3 regions of the Marinobacter sp. JSM 1782161 genome follow, and region 1 is predicted to be linked to each of the others. Evidence: predicted binding sites of a transcription regulator. Region 1 holds the regulator's gene; each other region holds the start of a gene.
What was found. The regulator sigma-54, encoded in region 1, starts transcription at its own class of promoters, with help from an activator protein. The targets are predictions, from matches to a motif close to ANTGGCATNNANNTTGCTNT.
Positions count from the first base shown of each region.

Region 2: the regulator sigma-54 is predicted to act here: its motif matches at 7,302-7,321, upstream of glnK (P-II family nitrogen regulator).
Region 3: the regulator sigma-54 is predicted to act here: its motif matches at 2,987-3,006, upstream of GQB00_RS14060 (circularly permuted type 2 ATP-grasp protein).

Region 1 is NZ_WSSA01000002.1:1,176,563-1,186,036, reverse strand. Features, by position in the region: gene GQB00_RS05230 (YhdP family protein) at 1-1,230, shown strand, start outside; gene GQB00_RS05225 (carbon-nitrogen hydrolase family protein) at 1,408-2,235, shown strand; gene yjgA (ribosome biogenesis factor YjgA) at 2,284-2,823, opposite strand; gene mgtE (magnesium transporter) at 2,864-4,225, opposite strand; gene GQB00_RS05210 (HPr family phosphocarrier protein) at 4,483-4,752, opposite strand; gene rapZ (RNase adapter RapZ) at 4,749-5,639, opposite strand; gene ptsN (PTS IIA-like nitrogen regulatory protein PtsN) at 5,668-6,135, opposite strand; gene hpf (ribosome hibernation promoting factor) at 6,166-6,474, opposite strand; gene GQB00_RS05190 (RNA polymerase factor sigma-54) at 6,586-8,100, opposite strand; gene lptB (LPS export ABC transporter ATP-binding protein) at 8,366-9,091, opposite strand; gene lptA (lipopolysaccharide transport periplasmic protein LptA) at 9,091-9,474, opposite strand, start outside.
Region 2 is NZ_WSSA01000005.1:159,704-169,177, forward strand. Features, by position in the region: gene metW (methionine biosynthesis protein MetW) at 1-412, shown strand, start outside; gene GQB00_RS19900 (DUF4426 domain-containing protein) at 423-881, shown strand; gene rdgB (RdgB/HAM1 family non-canonical purine NTP pyrophosphatase) at 888-1,496, shown strand; gene hemW (radical SAM family heme chaperone HemW) at 1,493-2,647, shown strand; gene GQB00_RS19915 (hypothetical protein) at 2,644-3,168, shown strand; gene trmB (tRNA (guanosine(46)-N7)-methyltransferase TrmB) at 3,197-3,925, opposite strand; gene GQB00_RS19925 (histone deacetylase) at 4,112-5,218, shown strand; gene GQB00_RS19930 (YifB family Mg chelatase-like AAA ATPase) at 5,234-6,757, opposite strand; gene GQB00_RS19935 (accessory factor UbiK family protein) at 6,839-7,105, opposite strand; gene glnK (P-II family nitrogen regulator) at 7,427-7,765, shown strand; gene GQB00_RS19945 (ammonium transporter) at 7,841-9,109, shown strand; gene GQB00_RS19950 (DUF6316 family protein) at 9,197-9,394, opposite strand.
Region 3 is NZ_WSSA01000003.1:270,024-279,497, forward strand. Features, by position in the region: gene GQB00_RS14050 (circularly permuted type 2 ATP-grasp protein) at 1-399, opposite strand, end outside; gene GQB00_RS14055 (alpha-E domain-containing protein) at 509-1,441, opposite strand; gene GQB00_RS14060 (circularly permuted type 2 ATP-grasp protein) at 1,445-2,899, opposite strand; gene mutS (DNA mismatch repair protein MutS) at 3,179-5,794, shown strand; gene fdxA (ferredoxin FdxA) at 6,000-6,323, shown strand; gene GQB00_RS14075 (LysE family translocator) at 6,643-7,290, opposite strand; gene GQB00_RS14080 (hypothetical protein) at 7,328-8,356, opposite strand; gene GQB00_RS14085 (DegV family protein) at 8,486-9,436, opposite strand.

The sequences.
Region 1 (9,474 bases):
GGTGAGCCGGGACTGGAGATCATCGGCCACCTGCCGCGGGTCAATGTGGCCGAGTGGTCGTCAGCCTGGGACCGCCACGCACTCTCACAGCGGGTTGGGGATGCCGGCGTCGGTTCCGCGCCCGCATGGCTGCAGCGGATAGCGTTGACTGCGGGGCGGGTGGAGGCCGCGGGACAAGGCTTCGATGACGTCATCGTGACCGCTCGGGCCGATCAGGATGACTGGTTGATCTGGCTGGGTGGGCCGGATGTGACCGGGCAGGTTCGTCTGCCGGCCGACAGCAGGCCAATCAGCGTGGACCTGGACCAGTTGAGTCTCGCCCGGGAGAACAACACGGATGCCGATCAGGATCGGGAGGAGGCCGCGTCGGGGTTCCGGGAAAGGGGCGTTGCCGACTGGCCGGACGTGGATGTGAATATTGACTCGGTGGTCCTCAACGACCGCGATTACGGCGGTTGGTCGTTCAGGGTGCGTCCCGCGGCCCAGGCGCTGCAACTGGAAGACCTGCATGGGCAGGTGGGCTCTCTGGCCCTGGATGGCAATCTCATCTGGAGCGCGGGTTCGGCGGATTCGCCGGAGACCACGCACGTCAATGGCGTGCTGGAGGGTGAGAACCTGGCGGACCTCAGCGACTGGATCGAGGGGGAAGTGCCGCTCAAGAACAACAAGACGCGCGTGGACATCGACCTGCAGTGGCCGGGCGGTCCGGACCGGGCGTCGTTGAAGTCGGTCCGGGGCAGCCTGGCATTCCGGCTCGATGATGGCGTCATTCTCGAACGTAACAACATGGCCCAGATCTTCCGGATCTTCGGCGTGCTCAACTCGGATACCCTGCTGCGTCGTCTGCGCCTGGATTTCTCGGATCTCTACGAGGCCGGTGTCGCCTTCGATGCGATCTCCGGGACCGCCAACCTCAGGGACGGCACCCTGACCCTGGATCCCGAACTCCAGGTGGTGGGGCCATCGGGCGCGTTCAAGATCACCGGGACCACCGACATGATTCGCGAAACCCTGGATATGCGCCTGGTCGTGGTATTGCCACTGACCCAGAACCTGCCCCTGGCCGCGTTGTTGATGGGCGCGGCGGCGCCGGTGGGCGGGGCCCTCTTTGTGCTCGACAAAGTGCTGGGTGAGCCCCTGAGCCGTCTGACCAGTGCGACCTACAGTGTGCAGGGCCCCTGGAACGATCCTCAGGTGGATCTGCGCAACGTATTTGATACCGGCGACTGAGACACCGGCGACCCCAGCAGCAGATGCCGTGTGTATTCGACGTTCGCGCTTGACGCCGGCCCCGCTTTCGCTGTTTATTCAGAGTCTCCCTGGAAGACACCCGATTACCCGAAGAAACCCAGGCAAAATGGACAGGACCCGACCAGCGGATGGCGGGTCGCGTCAGGAGGTTGAGCGATGACTCAAACGGTTGCTGTATTGCAGATGGTCAGTGGTCACGACCTGGAGAAGAACCTGTCGGATGCCCGGGATCTGCTGGAGGCGGCGGCCCGGAAGGGGGCGACCGCGGCGGTGCTGCCCGAGAACTTTGCCGTACTCAAGACCCGTCAGATGCTGGAACAGGGTCTCAAGGAGCGTGAACCGTCGGGGCCTATCCGTCAGTTCCTGGCGACCGAAGCCCGGCGTCTGGGGCTCTGGATTATCGGTGGCTCCATGCCCATCGCCGCCCGCCCGGATGGAACTCCCCTGGACGCGCGCGTTCGTGCGGCGTGTGTGGTGGTCAATCCGGATGGGGACGAGGTGGCGCGTTACGACAAGATCCACCTGTTCGATGCTCAGGTGGAAGACGCCCAGGGCCGCTACCGCGAGTCGGATACCTTCGAGCCCGGCGACGAGATCGTGGTGGTCGACACGCCGCTTGGCAAGCTGGGGCTCGCGATCTGCTACGACCTGCGCTTTCCGGAACTGTTCCGCCAGCTGCGGGCCAAGGGGGCCGACTGGGTGAGCCTGCCCAGCGCTTTCACCTACCAGACCGGGGCGGCCCACTGGCACCCGCTGCTGCGGGCCCGGGCCATCGAGAACCAGGTGTGGATGGTCGCCGCGGGGCAGGGCGGACAGCACGATGAGAAGCGTCGTACCTACGGCCATTCCATGGTGGTCGATCCCTGGGGAGCGATGGTGGTGGAAGTCAGTGAGGGTATGACACTGGCGACCGCCAACCTGGATTCGCAAAGGCTGACGGTCACTCGCGACCGGATGCCGGTCTGGTCGCATCGCCGACTATAATAGCCGTTTCTGTCACTCTAGCCGGGGCGGTGTGAGGCGGCCAAACGTCTACGCGCCGCCCGGGTTTTCCTGATCGTCGATGCATTCGCGCAGATAGCGGAACAGCTTCTTCGACTGGCCGGTATTCTTCTCCTTGGCGACATCCCGCCGGGCATTGCGTGCCAGGTTGCGCAAATGCTGCATGTCGGAGGCGGGGCAGTAGTCAAAGAACTCGCCGACGACGCTATCGCCTTCCTGAATCATGCGGTCACGCCAGCGCTCAGCCAGATGCTGGCGCCGGGTATGCTCGTCGCTGCCGGCATTCTGGGCTTCCAGCGCGCGCACCACCTCATCCAGGTGCTCCTCGTTGCGCATTACCTTGCCGACGTACTGAAGATGGCGGCGCTTGGCCTCGTTCTGGCGGATGCGGCGAGATTCCTCAATGGCGGCTCGCAGCGTGTCGCTGATGGGCAGTGCCTCGGCCTGTTCCGGGGTGAGTGCCAGTAGCTGCTTACCGATGGCCTGCAGCGCGTGCATTTCCCGCTTCAGTTCGGATTTACTCTTGAACTCGACCTCGTCCGGGTCGTAATGATCGTGCTCTGTCGTCATGCTGTGTCCATCGGTTCTTGGCCCGGGCGATGCGGTTCGCTCAGGCGTAAATCAGGGTGGCCAGCCCCAGGAAGGAAAGAAACCCCACCACGTCCGTCACCGTCGTCAGGATCACGCCGCCGGCCAGCGCCGGGTCGATGTTGCGCGCTTTCAGGAACAGCGGCAGCAACGTGCCCACCAGGGCGGCGGCGATCAGGTTAATGATCAGGGCCGAGGCAATGATAACGCCGATCATCGGGTCGGCAAACCACACGGTGGCGGCCACCGAGACCACCAGCGCCCAGAGGATGCCGTTGAGGACACCGGCAAGGAACTCCCGGTTCAGCAGCCAGCGCACGTTGGCTCCGCTGATCTGCCCCACCGCCATGCCACGAATGACGAGTGTCAGGGTCTGGCTGCCGGCGATGCCGCCCATGCTGGCAACGATGGGCATCAATACCGCCAGCGCCACCACTTTGGAGATGGTGCCCTCAAACAGGCCGATGACCGCCGAAGCGATGAAGGCGGTGATCAGGTTGATGCCCAGCCAGACGGCGCGGCGCTTGGTGGTCTTTATCACCGGCGCGAAGGTGTCTTCGTCCTCGTCCAGGCCGGCCATGCTCATCAGCGAATGGTCGGCGTCCTCGCGGATAACGTCGACCACGTCATCGATGGTGATCCGGCCCAGCAGCTTGCCGTCTTCACTGACCACGGGGGCCGAAATCAGGTCGTAACGTTCGAAACGGGTGGCCACCTGGGTATCGGAAAGGGTCACCGGAATGGGTTCGATATCGGTGTCCATCACCTCGCGGACGGTGGCGCTGGGGCTGGATACCAGCATCTTGGTGATGGGCATCACACCGATGTACTCGTCGCGACGGTTGACCACGATCAGGCTGTCGGTCATCGGCGGCAGGGCGCGATGGCGGCGCAGGTAGCGGAGCACCACGTCGATGCTGAGATCCGGACGCACCGTGATGGTGTCCGTGTTCATCAGGCCGCCGGCCGTGTCCTCCGGGTAAGCGAGGACTTCCTCAACCCGCTGGCGATCCTGTTCGTCCATCGTGTCGAGAACTTCCTGGATGACCGTATCCGGCAGCTGCTGGAGCAGGTCCGCCAGGTCGTCCGATTCGAAGTCTTCGATGATGGTGGCCAGTTCCTGGGCGTTGAGCTTGCTCAGGAAGTAGCTTCGGATATCGTCATTGAGGTACTGGAGGACTTCCCCTTCGAGGTTCTTGTCCACCAGATTCCAGAGCAGTGCCCGTTGGCGCGGCGGGGAGGATTCCAGCAGGTGGGCAATATCGCTGGGGCTGAGGCCACCATTGAGGATGCGCGCCACCTGTTGCAGGGCGCCACTGTCGAGGGCTTCGCCGAGCGTACGGAGACGTTGCCTGGCCTGGCTGTTTTCGACTGCGTCTGTCATGAAGGTCCCATGAATCCGGGCCGAGGCCATGCGCGGACAGTCTCGGGCCATCTTGGGCCTGGGCGGGCTGTCCGGATCGCCTCGGGTGCTGCCATAAGGATCTTCTGGATAAGTCCTGGAAGGTCTCGCCGAGACGCCCCAGGACTTATTCAGAAGTTCCTAAGTATAGCGGACTTACGTTGCAGACGTGAGAACTTGGTGTAGGTAAATCCCGCGTCCGTGGGGCGGTTGGGCGAGTGCGCGTGTCGGCGTCGGATCTACTCGCCTTCGCCAAAGTAATCGTTGATCAGCTCGACCAGGGCGTCGCGCGCCGCCTGTTCGTCGGGCCCGTCGAGAACCAGCTCGATATCGGTGCCGCGGCTGGCCGCGAGCATCATCACCGACATGATGCTCTTACCGTCCACCTCCCGGCCGTCCTTGGCGATCAGCACCTGGCTGTCGTACTCCGACGCGGTGCTGACCAGCTTGGCTGCGGCCCGGGCATGCAGACCGAGCTTGTTGATGATGGTGATGGGCTCCCGGATCATGGCGTGTCGTCACTGGCCGCCGTGTGCAGGTGCGGCATCTCCGTGTGGCGGATCTGCACGTTGCCGTATTGCTCGCGGAAATAACGCCCCAGTTGGTCGCAGATGTAGACCGAGCGATGCTGACCGCCGGTGCAGCCGATGGAAATGGTCATGTAGCTGCGGTTGCTTGACCGGAAAGTCGGTAACCACTTCTCCAGAAGTTCCTTGAGATCGTCCAGCATGTCCCGGGTTTCCGGCTGCCCCTCCAGGAAAGCCTGGACCTGAGGATCGACACCGGTGAAGTCGCGCAGACTGGCGTCCCAGTAGGGGTTGGGCAGGCAGCGCACGTCGAACACGTAGTCGGAATCCACGGGTACGCCGTGCTTGAAGCCAAACGACTGAAACAGCAGGGCCAGTTCCTGGTCGCGTCGCCCCACTACGCGCTGACGCACCATGTCGCGCAGCTCATACATCGACAGCTCGGTGGTATCGATGTACAGGTCGGCCAACTGCGCCAGGGGGTCGAGCAAGTCCTTCTCGTGGTTGATCGCCTCGCGTAGCGACGTGCGGACATTGCTCAGCGGGTGCTTGCGGCGTGTGGCGTGGAAACGCTGCAGCAGGGCCTGGTCGGTGGCGTCGAGGAAGATGATTTCGACGTTCAGGCTGGCGCCCTTGAGGCGCTCGTGGATCTCGTCGAAGTTGGCAATCTCATCGGCCAGGTTGCGGGCATCGATGCTCACGGCAATATTGCGGAGCTTGTCCGGCGAGGCATTGCTGGCTTCCTCGGTCAACGGGAACAGCAGGCCGATGGGGAGGTTGTCGATACAGTAGAAGCCCAGGTCCTCGAGCACGTGCAGTGCCGTACTCTTGCCGGATCCGGAACGACCGCTGACGATGATCAGTTTCATGCAATGCCTTCGTCGAATCGGCGAATGGTTACTCGGGTTGCGTCATGACGCGGAACAGCTCGTCGGCGTCCCGGCATTGACGCAGGCGTTCGCAGAAGCTGCGCTCGTTGAACTTCTCGGCCAGCTGGCTCAGCAGTTCCAGGTGCTCGCTGGTCGCCTCCTTGGGGACGATCAGCACGAACAGCAGATCCACCGGCTGGTTGTCGATGGCGTCGAACGCAACCCCTTCCTCCAGGGTCAGCAGGGCACCCACCACATGATTGCAGCCGTCCAGACGGCAGTGGGGGATGGCAATGCCCTGACCGATACCGGTGCTGCCCAGCCGTTCCCGGGACACCAGGTTATTGAAGGTCTGGGTCTCGTCGAGCTCGGGGTAGCGCTTGGCTACGTGCTCGGCGATCAACTCAAGGATGCGTTTCTTGCTGGTTCCCGGCACACCACAGAGGGTGAGCTCGGGAACCAGGATGGACTGGATGGTTAATGGTGATTCCGTCATGGATGGAATGCTTTCCCTTGGATGGAACGGCTAGCGGCCGGCAGCACCGTGCATTCGATCAACGGTCTTTTCCTTGTGCTTGAGGATCTGCCGATCAAGTTTGTCGAGCAGGCCGTCAATGGCCGCGTACATATCTTCGTTTTCAGCCTTTGCGTGGATTTCACCACCAATGACGTGGAGTGTGGCTTCGGCCGTCTGGCGCAGCTTCTCCACGGACAGGGTCACCTGACAGTTGCTGATGTGGTCGAAATGGCGTTCGAGTTTTTCAAACTTGCCGGAGACATAGTCTTTCAGAGCGGGAGTCAATTCGACATGGTGACCTGACATATTGAGTTGCATAGGCTTCTCCTGTTGTCGATATGGCCGGGAGCAGAGAAGCTCCCGACGTTGAGCCCGTCGCACTCAGCGACGTTTGAAAACCGACTCTGGCTGGCCCTGGGCGCTTGCGTCTCAGACCAGTCTCTTGCGTTCGTTGGACGGCGGAATGTGCATCGCCTCGCGATACTTGGCGACCGTCCGTCGTGCCACCTTGATGCCCTGGTCCCCGAGCAGCGCTGCAATCTTGCTGTCGCTGAGGGGTTTCTTCGGGGTTTCGGCGGCGACCAGTTTCTTGATCATGGCACGAATTGCCGTGGAGGAACATTCACCGCCCTCGTTCGTGCTCACATGACTGGAGAAAAAGTACTTCAGCTCGAAGATACCGCGCGGCGTATGCATGTATTTCTGGGTGGTGACCCGGGAAATGGTCGATTCATGCATGCTCACTGCCTGGGCAATGTCCGAAAGGATCAACGGCTTCATGGCTTCCTCGCCATGATCCAGAAATCCCTGCTGATGTTCAACGATCCGGGTGGCGACTTTCAGCAGGGTCTCGTTGCGACTCTGCAGACTCTTGATGAACCATTTGGCCTCCTGCAACTGATCGCGCAGGTAGGTGTTGTCGGCACTGTTGTCGGCCCGGCGGATCAGCGCCGCGTAGCCGGCATTGACCCGGATGCGCGGGGCAATTTCGGGATTGAGTTCGACGCGCCAGCGGCCCTTCTGCTTGGACACCACCACATCCGGCACCACGTAATCCGGCTCGGCCTGGTCGAGAGAGTCGCCCGGCCGCGGGTTGAGCGTCTGGATCAGCGCCAGCACGCACTTCAGCTGCTCTTCGCTGAGGCGGCTGCGGCGAAGCAACTGGGCGTAATCGCGATTACCCAGCAGGTTGATGTAGTGGCTGATCACCAGGCGTGCCTGGGGCAGCCAGGGCGTCTCCGGTGGCAGCTGGTTGAGCTGGATCAGGAGGCACTCCTGCAGGTCCCGTGCGAACACGCCCGGCGGGTCGAAGTGTTGCAGGCGGCGCAGTACGGCCTCGACCTCGTCCAGTTCCAGCGGATCTTCCTCGCTGTCGTCGACCAGCCCGGCGTGGATGTCTTCCAGTGTCGAGATCAGGTAGCCGCGCGGGTCCACCGAGTCGAGCAGGGCGTGAGCAATGGCGCGGTCGCGCTCGCCCATGGGGGTGAGGTTGAGCTGCCAGAGCAGGTGGTCCTGCAGGGTCTCGGCGGGGGAGTTGCGTGATTCGAAGTCGGTGTCGTCGTCTTCTTCGCTGCGTGCTGCCGGTGCCGGGGCGGACTGGTAGATGTCGTCCCAGGCGGTGTCGACCGGCAGGTCATCGGGGATTTCCTGGTTGGTCTCGGTGTTCCAGTCGGGTTCGGCCGGCTCGTCCCAGCTATCGTCGTCCTGTGCGGTGTCGTTGCTGTCCTCGCCCTTGCCGTCAGCGGACGCGTCCTCGCCGTCGCTCTCACTATCCGCGGCGCCGTCTTCCTCTTCCGAGGTTTCCAGCATGGGGTTGGATTCGAGCGCTTGCTGGATTTCCTGTTGTAAGTCCAGCGTGGAAAGTTGCAGCAGGCGGATTGCCTGTTGCAACTGGGGTGTCATGGTGAGCTGTTGACCCAGCTTCAGCTGAAGCGAAGCTTTCATTACCATTGATTTAGTCCCGTCACCCTGTGGCCATCGACTGAGTTATTGCGCCTGGGCAAGACCTGTCCGGATGTCTCCGGACCTTGAAAACGCTCGTGTCAGAGGTCGGTCCGGCTTGCCAAGCAAATTCTTTGCCGAAGTTTACTGCTATGGGTGTCCCGATGACAATGTCTTGGTCGGCGGATATGCCCCGAGAGGTTTGCCGACCCTGTTTCGAGTTTAGCGTTTTGGCGCCCACTGCGATACCCATACCCGATTGACGGGCTCACATATGGAATTCGTTGCCCAGGTAGACTTCCTTGACCTGCTGGTTGGCCAGGATCTCCTCAGACTGTCCGGATGCGATAATATGGCCGCCGCTGACGATGTAGGCGTTCTCGCAGATATCCAGGGTTTCGCGCACGTTATGGTCGGTGATCAGCACACCGATGCCCTTGTCGCGCAGATGGCGGATGATCTGCTTGATGTCGCTTACCGAGATCGGGTCGACGCCGGCAAAGGGCTCGTCCAGCAGGATGAAGGCCGGCTCCATCGCCAGCGCCCGGGCGATCTCCACGCGCCGGCGTTCCCCGCCCGACAGCGCCATGCCCAGGCTGTCCCGGATATGCGTGATGTGAAACTCTTCCAGCAGGTTTTCCAGCCTTTCATCACGCTCCGCCCGGGACAGGCCCTTGCGCGTTTCCAGAATCGCCATGATGTTGTCGCGCACACTGAGCTTGCGGAACACCGAGGCTTCCTGGGGCAGATAGCCGATGCCGGAACGGGCCCGGCCGTGCATGGGCAGGGGTGTGATGTCTTTCTCATCGATGCTGACCCGGCCGTTGTCCGCCTTGACCAGGCCCACGATCATGTAGAAACAGGTGGTCTTGCCGGCGCCGTTGGGGCCCAGCAGGCCGACGATTTCCCCGCTGCGGATTTCCAGTGAGACGTCTTTGACCACTTTAATCTGCTTGTAGCTCTTCGCCAGATTGCTCGCACGCAGTATGGCCATCAGTTACCGGCCTCCGAGGTTCCGCTGCCCTGGCGTGGCTGGATAACCATTTCCACGCGTCCATCGCCACCATCGGACTTGCTGCCACCGCCGGCGGTGACGACGCGCCTGGCCGTGTCGTAGTCGATGCGTTCGCCCTTGAAGACGTTGCCGTTCTGGCGGATGACGGCTTTTTCCTCAAAGGTCAGCCGGTTCTCGCCGGCGGCGTAGATGATGGTCAGTGCTTCGGCGTCGGTTTTCGGTGTTTCGCCCTGTTGCGGCTGTATGTAGTGCGCCGGCTTGCCGTAGGCTTCGATGCGGTTCAGCGCGCCCTGGCTGCGGTAGAGGACGACCCGGTCCGCGGTCAGCTCGGTGGCGTCCTGGCGCACGACCACACCGCCGGT
Region 2 (9,474 bases), on a different contig from region 1:
CGAGCAGGACCTGGACAACCAGGGGCTGGGCAATTTCCAGGACCAGAGTTTCGACGTGGTGCTGATGACCCAGGCCCTGCAGGCCGTGCGGCGGCCGGACGTGGTGCTGGACGAGATGCTGCGCCTGGGCCGTGAGTGCATCGTCACCTTCCCCAACTTCGCCTACTGGCGCCTGCGCTGGTACCTGATGCGCCGTGGTCGCATGCCCGAGTCCGAGACCCTGCCGTACAAGTGGTACAACACGCCCAATATCCACCTGTGCACCTTCAATGACTTCGAGACGCTCTGCTATCGTAAGAACATCCGGATTCTCAACCGTACCGTAGTGGACAGTGAACACCGCTACCGCTGGTTCAACCGGCTCTGGCCCAACATGCTCGGGCAAATCGCGATCTACCGGATTACCCGCTAGGAGCGCTCTCATGAAGACCCGCATCGTGTTCCGCCTCCCCCTGCTCGCCGCCCTGGCGATCCTGCTGAGCCTGGCCGCTCCGGTCCAGGCGGCCCAGTTCGTGCAGTTCGGCGACTACCAGGTGCACTACAGCGTCTTTCCCAGCAGTCTGCTGACGCCGGAGGTTGCCGCCCAGTACAACATCGTGCGCAGCAAGTCGATTGGCGTGGTCAACGTCAGCATCCTCAAGGAAGGCGACCACGGTCGGCTCAAGCCGGTGTCCGGTCAGGTGGAAGGCCAGGTGGTGAACGATATCCAGCAACAGCGCATCCTGGGTTTCCGGCGCATCAACGAAGGCAACGCCATCTATTACATCGCCGAGTTCCAGTTCATCGACGGCGAACTGCTGACCTTCGAGCTGGAAGCGAATGCCCCCGGCGCTCCCGACACCATGCCCGTGCGGGTCGCCCAAACCCTGCTCAACGACTGAGGTTCCATGACGCAACAACGACTGGTCCTGGCCAGCAACAACGCCGGCAAGATCCGTGAACTGGGCGACCTGCTCGCGCCGCTCGACTGGACGGTCGAGGCCCAGGGCGCATTGGGTGTCCCGGAAGCCGAAGAGCCGGCGGTGACCTTCGTCGAGAATGCCCTGCTCAAGGCCCGCAACGCCGCCCACCACACCGGCCTACCCGCCCTGGCGGACGATTCCGGCCTGGCCGTGGACGCCCTCGGCGGCGCCCCGGGCGTGCGCTCGGCCCGTTACGCCGGCGCCGACGCCAGTGACCAGGACAACATCGACCGCCTGCTGGCCGATCTCACGGACGTGCCCGAGGAGCAGCGCGGCGCCCAGTTCCACTGCGTGCTGGTCTACCTGCGCCACGCCGACGATCCGACGCCGCTGATCTGCCACGGCATCTGGCCCGGTCGCATCCTGGCCGAACAACGCGGCGTCGGCGGCTTTGGTTACGACCCGGTGTTCTGGGTACCCGAGACCGGCTGCAGCGCCGCCGAGCTGGACCGCAGCGAGAAAGGACGCATCAGTCACCGCGGCCGCGCCCTCAACCAGCTGATGGAACAGCTCCGCGCGCAAGCCCGACCATGACCGTTCCGGCCGCCACAGGCCCATTGCCGCCACTGAGCCTCTACGTGCACGTCCCCTGGTGCGTGCGCAAATGCCCCTACTGCGACTTCAATTCCCACGCCACGCGGGGCGAGATTCCCGAGGACGCCTACCTGGACGCGCTGCTGGAGGATCTGGAGGCGGACCTGCCCGGCGTCCAGGGCCGGCCTATTGAGACGGTGTTCATCGGCGGCGGCACGCCCTCGCTGCTGTCCGGTGATTTCTACGCGCGGCTGTTCGAACGCCTGTCCCATCACCTGGATTTCGCCGCCGACGCCGAGATCACCCTGGAAGCCAACCCCGGCACCCTGGAGCAAGGGCGTTTCCAGGCCTTCCGCAGGGCTGGCATCAACCGGTTGTCGCTGGGCATCCAGAGTTTCGATCCGGGCCAACTGCAGACCCTGGGGCGTATTCACGACGCTGACGCCGCCCGGGCCGCCATTACCGCCGCTCGCGAGGCCGGCTTCGATAACTTCAACCTGGACCTGATGCACGGCCTGCCGGGCCAGAGCATCGACCAGGCCATGGCCGATCTGGACGCGGCCCTGGCATGGCAGCCGCCGCACCTGTCCTGGTACCAACTGACCCTGGAGCCCAACACCGAGTTCTACAGCCGCCCGCCGGACCTGCCGGACGACGACGTCCTGTGGGATATCTACTGCGCCGGGCGCGACAAGCTGGAAGCTCACGGCTTTCGCAGCTACGAAATTTCCGCCTGGAGCCAGCCGGGGCGCCGGGCCCGCCACAACCTCAACTACTGGGAGTTCGGTGATTACCTGGCCCTCGGCGCCGGCGCCCACGGCAAGGTCACCTTCGCCGACACCGGCGAGATCCGCCGCTACTGGAAGACCCGACAGCCGGACGCCTACCTCAACCGGCTGGGCAGCCGCACCGCCGGCCAACAGGGCATCGCACGGGAAGACCAGCCGCTGGAGTTCATGATGAACGCCCTGCGCCTGCTCGACGGGGTGCCGGAGGACATGTTCGTGCAACGAACGGGTTTACCAGTGCGTGAGATTGCTGCGATACTCGAAACCCTGCGCTCCGAGGGCCTGCTGGAGCCGCACCGGCTTCAGGCCACCCCTCTGGGACAGCGCTATCTCAACAGTATCCTGGAGCGATTTCTGTCATGAGTGAAGCCACCCTGCCGCCGGTCCCGCCCACGCTCAAGCGGCTGATCTTCGCCACCCTCGGCCTGCTGGTCATCCTGCTGTTGATCAATCTCCCCCTGCTCACGCCGCAAGCACCGCAGGGCATCATCAGCCTGCAACTGGCCGCTACCGCCGAACAGTCGGCGCAGATCGTCCAAAGCTGGGGTGAGAACAGCGGCTGGGCGATGGCCTCGCTGCTGCTGGATATCCCGTTTGCGGTGATTTACGTGCTGATGCTTCTGGCACTGACCCGTTACCTGATGAGCGACCGGCCGGGCATTCGCGAACGTCAGTTGGGCCGCTGGGTGCGGGGCCTGTTCGTGACCGCAGGGGCCTGCGATCTGGGCGAGAATGTGTGTCTGCTGGGCAACCTGTCAGAGCCGGCGGATGCGGTCAGCCTGACCGCCACCCTGCTCGCCATGGCCAAGTTCACGGCGCTGATGCTGGGGGTGGCAGGTCTGGTGATCGTGCGCGCCTCACGCCGCCACCCGCTGAGCCACTGATCCGGCCGGCCCAGCGCCGGCCGTCGTATCAGTTGGTGCGCCGGAACAGCAGGTCCCAGACGCCGTGCCCACGGTTCATGCCGCGCTGCTCGAACTTGGTCAGCGGGCGCTCCTTGGGGCGCGGCGCGAAGCCACCCTCGGGCATGGTATTGGCGAAGCCTTCCGACGCGCTCATCACTTCCATCATATGTTCGCTGTAATTCTCCCAGTCGGTGGCCAGATGGAAGATGCCACCCACCCGCAACTTGTGGCGGATACGCTGGACGAACTCGGGCTGCACCAGACGACGCTTGTGGTGGCGTTTCTTGTGCCAGGGATCGGGGAAAAACAGCATGACCCGGTCCAGGGACGCATCCGGCAGGCACAGATCGATGACGTCGTTGGCGTCAATGTTGTAGACCCGTACGTTGTCCAGACCGCGCGTCTCGACTTCCTTCAACAGGGCGCCTACGCCGGCGGTGTGCACTTCCACGCCAATGAAATCCTGCTCCGGCGCGGCTTCCGCCATCGTGGCCAGTGACTGGCCCATGCCGAAACCGATTTCCAGGTTGAGCACCGCTTCCCGGCCGAACACTTCGCGCGGGTCGATCATGCCGTCTTCCCGGGTCAGGCCGTACTTGGGCCAACTGCGGTCGTAGGCCTTTTTCTGGCCTTCGGTCATCCGCCCCTGACGCAGCACGAAGCTGCGGATACCACGGCGCGTGGTGACCGGCTCATCACTGTGATCGGTGGTTTGCCTGTCTTTGTCGTCGGTCATTGGGGTCTCTCGTTCTGAATCGGTCTCTGGGGCGGTACGCGCCGCTGCGGCGCCCGCGCCTTATGCTGCGAAGTGTACCAGAGCTTACGCAGGGTGTGCGGAATGGACCACCGCACAGTCGCCGGCGAAAATAAGGACTATCCTGTTAAAACCACCGACTGTGAGGCTCAGGGAGACACTGACGCCATGGCTGCCCCACACAAGGTTACGGTTTTCTTCGACGAGCGGGTGCTGGCGCATGCACCGGACTCCGACCTGTCGTTCGTGCCGGGGCGGATGGACCGTCGGATCCGGCAGATCCTGTCCGGACTGAGCGTACCCTGGCGCTATCCCGAGCATCCCGGGCGGCTCACCAGCATCCTGCAATTCCTCGACGCCAATCCTGTCGACGGCGTGCATTTCGCGCACGGCGCCAAGGCCACCGCGGAACAACTGGGCCGCGTGCACACCACCGGCTACCTCGACGCCCTGTACCACCTGCGCGGCCAGAATGCCTGGCTCGACGTCGACACCACGGCGGTCTCTCCCGGCAGTATCGACGCCGCGGAGGTGGCCGCAGGCACCGCCATTGCCGCGGTCGAGAGCGTGCTGACCGGTGCCACGGAAAGCGCTTTTGCCCTGGTCCGCCCGCCCGGCCATCACGCCGAGTCGGTGCGCGCCCGGGGCTTCTGCCTGTTCAACAACGTCGCCGTGGCGGCCGCCCATGCCCTCGCCGCGCTGGGCTGCGAAAGGGTGCTGATCGTCGACTGGGACGCCCACCACGGCAACGGCACCCAACAGATTTTCTGGGCCGATCCGGATGTGCTCTTCTTCGACCTGCACCGGGCCTCGCCCTTCTACCCGGGATCCGGCCAGATGAACGAGGTGGGCGCCGGCCTGGGCGAAGGCACCACCGTCAACGTACCTCTGCCCGCCGGTACCGGCGATGCCGCCTACCTGAAAGCCATCGACGAGATCCTGGTGCCCGCGGCGGACTGGTTCCGGCCCCACCTGGTGCTGGTGTCCGCCGGCTTCGATCCACACTGGATGGACCTGGCGCTGAACGTGTCCTACGAGGGCTTCGGCGCCATGGCCGGCGCCATCCAGTCCATCGCCCGCAAGCACTGCGGAGGGCGCCTGGCGCTGGTTCTGGAGGGCGGCTACAACCTGGAGTCCCTGCCCCGGGGCGTGCATGCGGTGCTGGAGGTGCTGGCCGGCGGGCCGGTGCCGCAACCGGGCGTCTGCGGCTTCGCCGAAGTGGAAGCCGCAGCCCGCTTCCATCGCGACGCCTTCATTGCGCCCGACGCGGAGTGATCCGAACCGGGATCGTCAGGGCGTGGCGACGGGCGCACCGGCCTGGCGCCGGTCCAGCTTGCGGTAGCCCAGCGCTTCCACCAGGTGCGTCTGCTGCAGCTCCGGTTCGCCGGCCAGGTCCGCCAGGGTGCGCGCCACCCGCAGGATCCGGTGCAATGCGCGGGCCGACAGCCCCAGCCGCTCCATAGCCTGGGCCAGCAGCTGTTCACCGGCCTCCCCCGGACGGCAGTATCGGTCCAGGGCGTCACCGCTCAGGTCGGCGTTGAGCACACCGCGCTCGGCCTGCAACGCCCGGGCACGCAGCACCCGATCGCGCACGCCGCGGCTGTCGTCGGCCGACTGGTCCTGGCGCAACAGGGTCTGGCCGTCCTGAACCGGCACTTCCACATGCAGATCGAACCGGTCCAGCAGCGGGCCGGACAGACGCGACTGGTAGCGGGTCACCTGTTGCGGGCTGCACTGGCATTCGATGCTGGGATGGCCGCGGTAGCCGCAGGGGCACGGGTTCATCGCGGCGACCACCTGGAAACGGGCCGGATAGGTGACCTGCTGGGCGGCGCGGGAAATGACAATCTCACCGGATTCCATGGGCTCGCGCAGCACTTCCAGCACCTTGCGGTCGAACTCCGGCAGCTCGTCCATGAACAGCACGCCACGGTGGGCCAGGGAAATCTCGCCGGGACGCGGGCTGCTGCCCCCACCCACCAGCGCCACGGCGGAGGCCGTGTGGTGCGGCGAGCGATAAGGCGGCCGGCGCCAACTGCCCGGCTCCACCGACTCCCCCGCCACCGAACGCACGCTGGCGACTTCCAGCGCCGCCTCGTCCGTCAGCGGCGGCAGGATACCCGGCATGCGGCTGGCCAGCATGCTCTTGCCGGTGCCGGGCGGGCCGAACAGCAACAGATTGTGCCCGCCGGCCGCCGCCACTTCCAACGCCCGCTTGGGCACGTGCTGGCCGCGCACATCGCGCAGGTCAGGCCAGCCTTCATCCAGCGGAGGTTCCGGCGTGCGGGTCAGCGGCGGCAGGCGCTCTTCGCCGCACAGGTGCGCCACCACCTGCAGCAGGTGATCGGCGGCGAGCACGTCGTCGGCCGCCGCCAGCGCGGCTTCCTCGGCATTTTCCCGGGGGACGAGCAGTTGGCGTCCGGACGCCCGCGCCGCCATGACCGCCGGCAGCACACCGCGTACCGGGCGCAGGGTCCCATCCAGCGCCAGTTCGCCGACGCATTCCAGGCGCTCCAGCGTTTCCGCCGGAATCTGGCCCGACGCGGCCAGGATGCCCAGGGCAATGGGCAGGTCGAAGCGCCCGCCTTCCTTGGGCAGATCGGCCGGGGCCAGGTTGATGGTGATGCGGCGGGTGGGGAATTCGAAACCGGCGTTCATCAGGGCGCTGCGCACGCGGTCTTTACTTTCGCGGACCGCGGTTTCCGGTAACCCGACGATGGAAAGCGACGGCAGGCCATTGGAGAGGTGGATTTCGACCGTGACGGCCGGCGCGGAAACGCCCAGGCGGGCGCGCGTGTGAACGATCGCAAGCATGACAACCTTCCCTGGTTCGGGCCGGACACGGGGCATCCGGCAACTGCATGGACGGCGACGCGGCGTCCTGCCGCGCGGGTATCAGCCGTCGGTCTTATCGGTGGCCAGACGCTGCTCCATCTCCGCCACCTGTTTCTCGAGTACCTCGACTTTTTCCCGGGTGCGCTGCAGGACGGCCTGCTGGGCGTCGAATTCTTCCCGGGTCACGAGGTCCAGGCGATTGAGGACCGACAGAACCGTGGCCCGGGCGTGCTGTTCGAAGTCGTCCTTCGCGGCACGCGCCATATCCGGAACGAACTGGCCAAACTGGCCCTGGAGCTGTGACAGAAAATCCTGTGGTCTTTTCAACGTAATCCTCGCGGGTCCCAAGGCATGGTCGGAAAAGTGTACCATAATCGGGGTGATACAAGGCTGATCCAGCACGCACCGAAATGGCGCACCAATCCGGTTCGTTACGGAACAGTGCGCACCAGACTGATGCAACACTGTGACCCAATTCGGGGCCAGCCTTGATTAATTCACTGTTTTACCGGGTATTTTTTGCGTTGGCACACGCGATGCTTAATGCCTCGTACGCAATCCGCACACACTGTGTGCGAGGTGGCAGCATCCCGAGCTCAAACCAAACCCATAGAACAAGTTTGAGACGGAATTACCAAGGAGACAGCAATGAAACTTGTGACAGCGATCATCAAGCCTTTCAAGCTGGACGACGTCCGCGAGGCATTGTCCGAGATTGGCGTACAGGGCGTGACCGTCACTGAAGTCAAAGGCTTCGGGCGGCAAAAGGGGCACACCGAGCTGTATCGGGGTGCGGAATACGTGGTCGACTTCCTGCCCAAAGTGAAGGTGGAAGTGGCTATTGGCGACAACCTGCTCGACCAGGTCATCGAGTCCATCACCAAGGCGGCCAACACCGGCAAGATCGGTGACGGCAAGATCTTCGTGACCGAACTGGAGCAGGCGATCCGGATCCGGACCGGCGAGACCGGCGAAGAAGCCGTCTAAGACCACCGAATCCAACAACAACGCCAACGCAAATACCCAATTCACTCCTGAAGAGCCTTGTGCGGAGGGCTTCACATGGAAAACGAAATTTTCCAACTGCAGTACGCTATAGACACCTTTTATTTCCTGATTTGCGGCGCATTAGTCATGTGGATGGCTGCCGGTTTCGCCATGCTCGAGTCCGGCCTGGTCCGCGCCAAGAACACCACTGAGATTCTCACCAAGAACGTCGCGCTCTACGCGATTGCCTGCACCATGTACATGGTCTGCGGTTACGCCATCATGTACGGCGGCAATGTGTTCCTGTCCGGCATGGGCAGCGTCGATGTCGCTGGCGTTCTGGGCGATTTCGCCGGCCGTGAAGGCGGCTTCGAGGGTGGCTCCATCTACTCCGGCGCGTCCGACTTCTTCTTCCAGGTGGTCTTCGTCGCCACAGCCATGTCCATCGTTTCCGGTGCCGTGGCCGAGCGCATGAAGCTCTGGGCATTCCTGATCTTCGCGGTCGTCATGACTGGCTTCATCTACCCGCTGGAAGGCTCCTGGACCTGGGGCGGTGCTGCTGTCTTCGGCATGTACAGCCTGGGCGACCTGGGCTTCAGCGACTTCGCCGGCTCCGGCATCGTGCACATGGCCGGTGCGGCGGCCGCCCTGGCGGGTGTCCTGCTGCTGGGCGCGCGTAAAGGCAAGTACGGCCCGAACGGCGAAATCCGCGCCTTCCCGGGTGCCAACCTGCCGCTGGCCACACTGGGTACCTTCATCCTGTGGATGGGCTGGTTCGGCTTCAACGGCGGTTCCGTCCTGAAGCTGGGCGATATCGCCAGCGCACACTCGGTCGCCATGGTCTTCCTGAACACCAACGCGGCGGCTGCCGGCGGCGGTATCGCGGCGCTGATCACCGCGCGTCTGATGTTCGGCAAAGCCGACCTGACCATGCTGCTGAACGGCGCCCTGGCCGGCCTGGTGGTCATCACCGCTGAGCCGTCCACCCCGAGCGCCCTGACCGCCACCATCTTCGGTGCCCTGGGCGGTATCCTGGTGGTCTTCAGCATCGTGACCCTGGACAAGCTGCGCATCGACGATCCGGTCGGCGCCATCTCCGTCCACGGCGTGTGCGGTCTGCTGGGTCTGCTGCTGGTACCGGCCACCAACGGCGGCGTCAGCCTGAGCGGCCAGATCATCGGCGCCATCACCATCTTCGTCTGGGTCTTCGTAGCCAGCCTGATTGTCTGGGGCATCCTCAAGGCGGTCATGGGTCTGCGGGTTTCCGAGGAAGAAGAGTACGAGGGCGTGGATCTGTCCGAGTGCGGTATGGAAGCCTATCCGGAGTTCCTGAGCGCCAAGTAAGCGTTCTCTCCGGTAGCAACGAGAAAGGCGCCCTGCGGGGCGCCTTTTTTGTGGGCCGGTGCTTTCCAGACATCACGCGCGATCGGCTTAGCCGGTCGCCGACTTGCACGGCTGACTGTCCGCCTGCTGGAGAAAGAAATTGAGCTCCAGCTCCGCTTCCAGCTCATTCTCATACGGCCCCTTGACGATCCCTTCCCGGGTCTCGAAGAACCATTCCCCGTTGACGAAACTGAACCGCTCACAGCGGAACCAGTTCTTTTCCGGCTCTCCCTGTCTTACCACCATTTTGCCCTCCTGACTCGAATCGGTGTCACTGCCAGATGATGGGCATGCCTTGCCAGACGGTGGCGACCTTACGCCACCCG
Region 3 (9,474 bases), on a different contig from region 1:
GGCGTTGCGATAGATCAGCTCCGGCGGCAGGATGCCGTCGCGCAGCAATGTCTGCGGGCCGTACAGGTCCTTCAACACCCGCGACAGCAGCTCCCGGCGCTGGATCAGACCGGCTTCGATCGTGTGCCATTCCTGGAGATCGAACAGCCAGGGGAACAGGTCGAGCGTCCGGTTCTGCTGATGCTGGGGATCGAAGGTGGCGCCGTGTTCCCGCAGTTGATGCTGCAGGTCCGAGGACAACGCCCCCAATGCATCGCCGCCCTGCCCCATGAGCCACCCCAGCACGTCCGACCAGCCGGGCTGATCCCAGCGCGGCAGCCACTCGTCCCGCTCGGGCGAGGGACACGCATAGATTTGCCTCAGGGCGTCCAGAGACAGGGGCGCATCAAGTCGGGTCATGGTCGAACCTTGCAATGGTTAATGGCTCCGGCAACAACTGAGGCTGAACGCGCCTGCCATGGCCGGGGGCTCCCGCTGCGGTGGCCAACCGTCACGTCATCCCCGCGAATCAGGCGGCCGGAGCGTACAACGCCTCGTTGACCAGGGCCGCATGCAATGTGATCAGACCGGCCTGGACGTTGTCGATCAACTCGTGCATCTGCAGCGTCGAGAGCGTGTGCAGCGGTTCAGAGTCTAGCGCTTTGCGCAGACTTGCCAAGGCTTTCAGCACGGCATCGGCGTGCGGCAGCGTCTGCACCTCCCACTCGATCTTGTTCAGGCAGTAGGCCACCGAGCGGGGGAAAGCGCCGAACGTCAGCAGGAATTCGCTGACATCGGTCGTGCCCTCCTCCTCGGCATAGTAACGCCGGTAGGACTCGGAAGCCCCCAGCGCGTTGAGCAGCGAGCTCCACTGGAAATGCCGGCGCCCCTGGAGATCGTCGCTCGGCGTCAGTTGCTGCAGCACGAGGACGTCCATGATACGCGTCGTCATGTCCGCCCGCTCCAGGTGACGGCCGATATTGAACAGGCGGTAGGTGTCGTCCCGCAGCATGGTGCCGTCGGTCACCCCCACCACCGTCTGGCAACGCCGGATCACCTGCGCCATCATGCGGTAACGCTGGGCGCGGCTGGACGCCACCTTGCACTCGGATTGCACGAACAGGTGCAGGGAATTGATCTCCTCCCAGAAATCCCGGGGGATCACCTCCCGCACGCAGCGGGCGTTGGTGCGCATCTGGGCGCAGGAATGGCGCAGGGACGCGCTGCTGTCTTCCGCCGCGATCAGGTAGTGCATGACGCCCAGCTCGCTGGAGCTGCCCTCCTGGATAAAGCCCTTGGCGTCTTCTCCCAGCACGTCGATCAGCACCGGCCAACTGAAGCGGGTGTCCTCCGGCGAATCGATGAGCATGTGCGTGGTGGCGTTAAGCAGGCGCGCCGTATCGTCGATCCGCTCCAGGTAGCGCCCCATCCAGTATACGTTTTCGGCGACTCGTGCCAGCATGGTTCAGCTCCCGTGGTTGATGATCCAGGTGTCCTTGCTGCCGCCCCCCTGGGAGGAATTCACCACCAGGGAGCCCCGACGCAGCGCCACTCGGCTCAGGCCGCCATTGGTGCAGTAGACATCCTCGCCCTGCAAAATGAACGGGCGCAGATCCAGATGGCGCGGTTCCAGCCCCTCCTCGCACAGCGTGGGTGCCGTGGACAGGTTGAGCGTGGGCTGGGCGATGAAGTTGCGCGGGTTCTCGCGGATCAACGCGGCGCAACGGGCGCGTTCCTCCTCCGACGCGCGCGGGCCGATGAGAATGCCGTAGCCGCCGGACTCGTTGGCGGGTTTGACCACCAGCTTGTCGAGGTTGGCCAGCACGTGCTCGCGCTCCTTCTCGTCCATGCACAGATAGGTGGGCACGTTGTCGATCAGCGGCTCCTGCTTGAGGTAATAGCGGATGATCTCGGGCACGAAGGCGTAGACCACCTTGTCGTCCGCTACACCGGAACCGGGCGCGTTGGCGATGGCCACATTACCGGCACGCCAGGCCCCGATCAGACCGGGAATACCCAGTGCCGAGTCCTTGCGGAACACCTGCGGGTCGATGAAGGTGTCGTCGATGCGGCGGTAGATCACATCCACCCGCTGCGGCCCCCGCAAAGTGCGCAGGTAAACCACGTCGTTATCGACATAGAGATCGTTGTTCTGGGCCAGCGGGCAACCCATCTGCTGGGCCAGGTAGCTGTGTTCGAAATAGGCGGAATTATAGATACCCGGCGTCAGCACCACGATGCAGGGCGTCACGTCGTCCCGCGGCGAAAGCGACGCCAGCATGTTCCAGAGCTCCACCGGGTAGTCGTCCACCGGACCGATGGTGGATTCGGCAAACAGTTCCGGGAACACGCGCTTCATCACCGTGCGGTTCTCCAGCATGTACGAGACGCCGGACGGCACGCGCAGATTGTCCTCCAGTACCAGGAAGTTACCCTCGCCATCGCGCACCAGGTCGGTGCCACAGATGTTCGCCCAGACCTTGTAGGCCGGTTCGAAGCCCTGACATGGCGCAAGAAAGTTCTTGGATTTCAGCACCAGATCCGACGGCACCACCTTGTCTTTAAGAATCTTCTGCCCGTTATAGAGGTCGTTGATGAACAGGTTGAGCGCCTGCAACCGCTGTTTCAGGCCGTCGCTGGTGCGCTGCCAGTCGCTGGCGGAAATGGTGCGCGGCACCACGTCCAGGGGCCAGGCCCGGTCGATGTTCTCGCTGTCCGAATAGACGGTAAAGGAGATCCCCATGGCGGCAATGGTCCGGTCCAGCTCCGCCTGGCGGCGCACCAGCTCGTCCGGGCCGTTCTGCATGATGAACCGGGTGATGGCCAGTGCCTGGGGACGGGCGTAGCCGGAGGACTCCACCAGTTCGTCAAAACATTCCGGATAGGGCCGGTAAGGATCGAGTGCGATGGCTTCTGACATAACGGTCAGGCTCCCTGCTTGGGTCTGAGTGGTCTGGCATCGGGACAACGCTCCGTGCGTCTGTATCAACCCGAAAACCCAAGCAATCCAGCAAGGCCAGTGCCACTTCGCGACGCCGTTTACTTTTTGTCCGCTGACTTAAGATTAGCCCCGGATACAGATCCTGTGAACTAGCACCTGTCGCCCGGCCAGACAGAACCGCCGACAGGCACATTTCATCGCCTCCCGGTTTTTCTTACAATGGCCCGCTTCAGCTCACCGCCAGGAAATGGATGCCGAATGTCAGTCGCCCCCACTGAACTCACCAAGCACACCCCGATGATGCAGCAGTACCTCAAGATCAAGGTGGAACACCCCAACGAGCTGGTGTTCTATCGCATGGGGGACTTCTACGAGCTGTTCTATGAGGACGCCAAGAAGGCGGCGGAGTTTCTCGACATCACCCTCACGGCCCGCGGCCAGTCCGGCGGCCAGCCGATTCCCATGGCCGGCGTGCCCTATCATTCGGCAGAAGGTTACATCGCGCGCCTGGTCCGGGCGGGTCAGTCCATTGCCATCTGCGAGCAGATCGGCGATCCGGCCACCAGCAAGGGGCCGGTGGAACGCAAAGTGGTGCGCATCGTCACACCGGGGACGCTGAGTGACGAGGCCTTCCTGGAAGATCGCCGCGACAACCTGCTGGTGGCCCTGTTCAGTCACCGCGAGGAATTCGGCCTGGCGACGCTGGATATTTCCAGTGGCCGCTTCTCCGTGGCGGAATTCAGCGGCACTGAATCCCTGCAGGGCGAACTGCAGCGTCTGCGTCCGGCGGAAATCCTGATCAGCGAGGATTTCCCGTTCGAAGACCTGCTGGAGGGCTTCACCGGCATCCGCCGCCAGGGGCCCTGGCTGTTCGAGCGTGACACCGCCCACCGCCTGCTGACCCAGCAGCTGCAGGTGCGCGATCTCACCGGTTTCGGCTGCGACGACCTGTCCCTGGCCATTTCCGCCGCGGGCTGCCTGTTGCAATACGCCCGCGAGACCCAGCGCACGGCCCTGCCGCACATCCGCAAGCTGTCCCGGGAGCGGCGCGAGGATTCAATCATCCTGGACGCCGCCAGTCGCCGGAACCTGGAAATCGACACCAACCTCACCGGCGGCACCCAGTACACCCTGGCCTGGGTCATGGACCGCACCGCCACCGCCATGGGCGGGCGCCAGATCCGGCGCTGGCTCAACCGGCCGCTGCGCGACGTGGCCACCGTGCGCGAGCGCCAGGCCGCGGTGTCCGCCCTGCTCGACGGTTTCCATTACGAGCCGCTGCACGACCTGCTCAAATCGGTCGGTGACATTGAGCGCATCCTGTCCCGCGTCGCCCTGCGCTCGGCCCGACCACGCGACCTGGCGCGCCTGCGCGACGCCTTCAAGCTGCTGCCGGAACTGCAGGACGTGCTCGGGGACGTCGCCTCCGACCGCATCGCCAGCCTGCGCGAGACCGCCGGCACCTACCCGGAGCTGGCCGACCTGCTGACCCGCGCGGTCATCGACAATCCGCCGGTGGTGATCCGTGACGGCGGCGTGATCGCCGAAGGCTACGACGAGGAACTGGACGACCTGCGCAACATCAGCGAGAACGCCGGCCAGTTCCTGCTGGACGTGGAAACCCGCGAGAAGGAACGCACCGGCATCAGCACGCTCAAGGTGGGCTACAACCGGGTCCACGGCTACTACATCGAGATCAGCCGCGCCCAGTCCGACCAGGCGCCGGTGGATTACATCCGCCGCCAGACCCTGAAGAACGCCGAGCGTTTCATCACACCCGAGCTGAAGGAATTCGAGGACAAGGCGCTGAGCGCCAAGAGCCGCGCCCTGGCCCGGGAAAAAGGCCTCTACGACGAGCTGCTGGAAACCCTGGCCGAACAGCTGGCGCCGCTGCAGGACACCGCCCAGGCCCTGGCCGAGCTGGACGTGCTGAGCAACTTCGCCGAACGCGCCACCACGCTGCGTTTGAACCCGCCGGAATTCTCCGGCGAGCCGGGGCTGGACGTGCAGGCCGGGCGTCACCCGGTGGTGGAACAGCTGCTGGATGAGCCGTTCGTACCCAACGACCTGCTGATCGACAACGAGCGCCGCATGCTGGTCATCACCGGCCCCAACATGGGCGGTAAGTCCACCTACATGCGCCAGGCGGCACTGATCGCCCTGCTGGCCTACACCGGCAGCTTCGTCCCGGCGGATCGGGCAGTGGTCGGCCCGGTGGATCGCATCTTCACCCGCATGGGCTCCTCCGACGACATCGCCGGCGGCCGCTCCACCTTCATGGTGGAGATGACCGAGACCGCCAATATCCTGCACAACGCCACCGAAAGCAGCCTGGTGCTGATGGACGAGATCGGTCGCGGCACCAGCACCTTCGACGGTCTGTCCCTGGCCTGGGCCACTGCCGAACAGCTGGCCCAGAAGGTACGCTGCTACACCCTGTTCGCCACCCACTATTTCGAGCTCACGCAGCTGGCCGACCAGCTCAAGCACGCGGTGAACGTGCACCTGACGGCGACCGAGCACGACGACAGCATCGTCTTCCTGCACACCGTCCACGACGGTCCCGCCAGCCAGAGCTATGGTCTGCAGGTGGCCCAACTGGCCGGCGTGCCGGGCGACGTGATCAGCAACGCCAAGCAACAGCTGCAGCGACTCGAAGGCACCGCAACCCCCGCCGCGTCCAGCCCGGCGCCAGTCCAGCCCCGACCAGCGGCACGGGAGCCGGAGGCGGGCAGCTTCCAGGGCGACATGTTTTCCGGCTTTGCGCCCAGCGAAGTCGAGCAGGCGTTGGAGGAACTTGATCTGGATGATCTCACGCCGCGGGAAGCGCTCAATCGCCTTTATGAACTCAAGACCTTAATGCAACGCAACTGAGCAACATAAGGTTATAATAAATGAGCCTTTCGGGAGCCCGCCCACGCGCTTGCTACTTCGCGGGGCGCTCCCTACAATACCGCCCTCGCAAGATAAATAACGGTCAGCAGCCTGGTGTTCTGGACGCCGGAGCGAGAAACTGACCTATGGCGCGCGTCACGCTTCGCCAACTGATGAGATAGATCAAGAAACCAGGGATACCAACATGGCATTTGTCGTTACCGATAACTGCATCAAGTGCAAATACACCGACTGCGTGGAAGTCTGCCCGGTAGACTGCTTCTACGAAGGCCCGAACTTCCTGGTCATCGACCCGGACGAGTGCATCGACTGCGCCCTGTGTGAGCCCGAGTGCCCGGCGGAAGCGATTTTCTCGGAAGACGAGCTGCCGGCAGGCCAGGAAAAGTACATCGAAATCAATGCCGAGCTCGCCGGCAAGTGGGAAAATATCACGGAAAAGAAAGATCCCCTCCCCGATGCGGCCGAGTGGGATGGCAAGCCGGACAAGTTCCAGTACCTGGAAAAATAAGGCGCCTGCCGGGTTCGACCCGCGCTCGAACAAAAAAGGGAAGCTGTCTGGCAGCTTCCCTTTTTTGCGTCTGACGCCTTTGAAAATTGGGCGCTCAACGGGCCATTGTGACCAGTCTACGGATAAGGCGGCGGTCGCCCCTGGGGCGACTCGGAAACTGAAGTTTCCGCTACATCGACTCCCCGGAAACGAGAGTCGGATAGACAACGCTTGGCTCTCCCTTCGAGTACCGGCGAACGCCAGACCCTGTACCCGAAGCTTTTAGCTTCGGAGGGCCCTCCAGGGCCCCGGACAATGCCCCAATACGCCAAGATTCACATCAAGGCTGCGTCACCGCCAGCTTCGCCCCCAGCGCCACAAACACACCGCCCGTCAGCCCATGCAGCAACCGCTTGAGCCGGGGCTTCGCGCCCCAGCGGCGTGAACGCACAATCATCACCGCCACCAACGTCTGCCACACCATGGCAATCACGAAATGCACCGCCGCCAGCAGGATCGACTGGGTAAACGCGGCACCGGCCGGATCGATGAACTGCGGCAGGAAGGCCATGTAGAACAGGGCGGTCTTGGGGTTGAGCACGTTGGACAGCACGCCCTCGCGCAGCGAACGCATGGGCCGGTAGCCGCCCTCGCCCACGGATTCGACCCGCGGCATGGGCGATCCGGAACCGGAGGCCCGCCAGGCCTGGCGCAGGCTCATCAGCCCCAGCCAGACGAGATACAGGGCACCCAGCCATTTGAGCCCGGTAAACGCCCAGGCGGTCTGCAACAGGATCAGGGAGATGCCGACCGCCGACAGGGTGGCGTGTACGAACAGCCCGCTACAGATGCCCAGACTGCTCACCACGCCATCGCGCAGGCCGCCGCGGGCGGTGTTACGCATCACCACCAGGGTGTCGACCCCGGGTGTCACGGTCAGCAGGGAAATGGCCACCAGGTAGGCCCAGAAGAGATCGGCGCTTGGCATTGCAACATCCTCGGCAGCACGCCGGGACCCGGCGGCTTCAGCTTTCCAACAGTTTCTTCGCCGCCGCCGAGCGGTAGAACGGAGCCAGGCGGCGACGCAACAGCCCCTCAAGATAACCGGACTGGCGCAACAGATCGAGTGTCGGCTGGGCAAAGGCGTCCACTTCGGCCATGACCACCGCCGGCGTCACCCCCACGTCGCCCAGCAACGTCGCCAGGGGTTCGTCGCCGTACTTGGCGAACAGGTGCGCGACCACCGCCTGGTAACACCCTTCAAAATAAGTCGTCTTGCGGAAACTCAACCAGAATTCGTAGCCCAGCACCACGAATTCCTGCAGCTCCAGGTCGCCCAGGCCGTTCTGCAGCTCCGACAGGGAACGGTCTTCGACGCCGTTCCAGGCGGCCATGATGGTGTCGCGCAGCTCGTCGTCGGACAACGCCCGCAGCAGGAACTGCTCGGAGCGCTGCAACAGGCCCGGCAGGCTGTCGCTGAGCCAGGACTTGATGCGCTTCTCGAAGGTCTCGTCGATACCCGGCACGGCGCGGGTCGCCACGCGCTTGCCGAATTTCATCATCGAGCCCACGCCCGGCACATTGCGGGAAATCAGATTGTCTTCGTACAGGTAATTGACCAGGCCGTGATAGACGAGGTTCGACACCAGCTCCTGATACACCGGGTGCGCCATGATCTCGCCGATCAGCCGTTCGCGATGCTCGCGCAGCTGCAGGAACTCCTCGACGAAGGCGGCCGCCTGGTCGCGGCTCAGGATTTCGCGCAGTTCGGTCTCGGACTGGACCGGCGCCGACAGCACCTGGCTGGCCATTTCCCCCGCCAGTTCCGGGATACCGGCGTCCAGCTCCATGTTCACCACCAGCCGCTGGATCACGCCCAGGATCTGGTCCTCGCTGACGGCCTCGTTCAGCGTCACCGAGTCGGCCAGCTCGAACAGCCGGTCCACCTCGCCGGCGACGAACTTACGCAATTTCGCGCCTTTCAGGGCGGACAGTTCGTGTTTGATATGGGCTTCCAGCAGTTGGTCGGCCAGGCTGTTCGGTTGATCTGCCATGATGGTGTGCGTCCGCGGTCGGGAAATGGAGTCAGGCGAGCGTAACACGACGGAGGCCCCGGCGGGTTTGCCCCGCCGGCTCCGGGAAGCAGCCAATCCGGTCAGTCAGACGCCGGCCCGGGCGGGCGACTACTGGTGATCGAAGAAGTTGTGGTCCTCGGCCGCCAGCGACAGGCACAGGCTGCCCGGCCCGAGGTAAATGCTGCTGGTGATGCCCATCTGCGAGATGAGCAGCTCGACCTTGTGCTCGGCACAGGTCTCACGCAGGCGATCCAGTCCCGGCAGCGCCTCGATCTCTTCCCAGGAAAAACCGCAGGACAGCACCACGTATGGCGTCAGCAGGCCGGCCTTGACGCGGCTGTCGGCGTAGTTGATCACCTTCTCCGCGGCGCTGTTGAAGTTGAGCGTCTTGGCCACCGGCGCCGGTTCCGAATTGCGGCTCATCAGCACCGGGGTGACGTTCAACGCCTTGCCCAGGAAGGCCACCACCGCCGAGATGCTCTTATCACCGCGGCGACGGGCGCGTTCGCGGAGGTAATGCAGGTCACGGGGAATCGCGCAGGTGTAGATCCGGTCGGTGAAGGCTTCCACCTGCTGGCGCAGCTCGTTCTTGCCCAGTCCCTCCCGGATCAACCGCAGGGTGTGGGCGGCCAGCAGCCCCTGGCCAGAGAACAGCTGCTTGCTGTCGATCACGCGCATGGAGAACTTGCCGTCCCGCCCGGCCGCTTCGCGCACCGGCTGGTAGTGGGACATGACGCTGTTCATGGCCTCGGTGGCATTCTGGTAAACCAGACTGCGCGAACGGGTGACCGTCTCGCAGATGGCCACGTCGTACTCGGTCACGATGCGCTCGAGGAACAGATCGTGGATCTGTTGGGGGCTGTAGGCCTCGGTCTCGGCGTGATGCCCTTTCTGCAGCAGGCCGCTGTCGTAGAAACGGGCGGTGGTTTCCGGGCTGTGGTCATCGACGTAGGTTTGTCCGTCGATCTTCGCCGTGACCGGCAGGATGAAAATATCGTTGTTGCGGGAAAAGTCGTACGGCAGATCACAGGCCGAATCGACAATCAGACCAACTCGCATGTTGCTTCTCCACTTGCCCCCTGCGTCGACATCGCCGG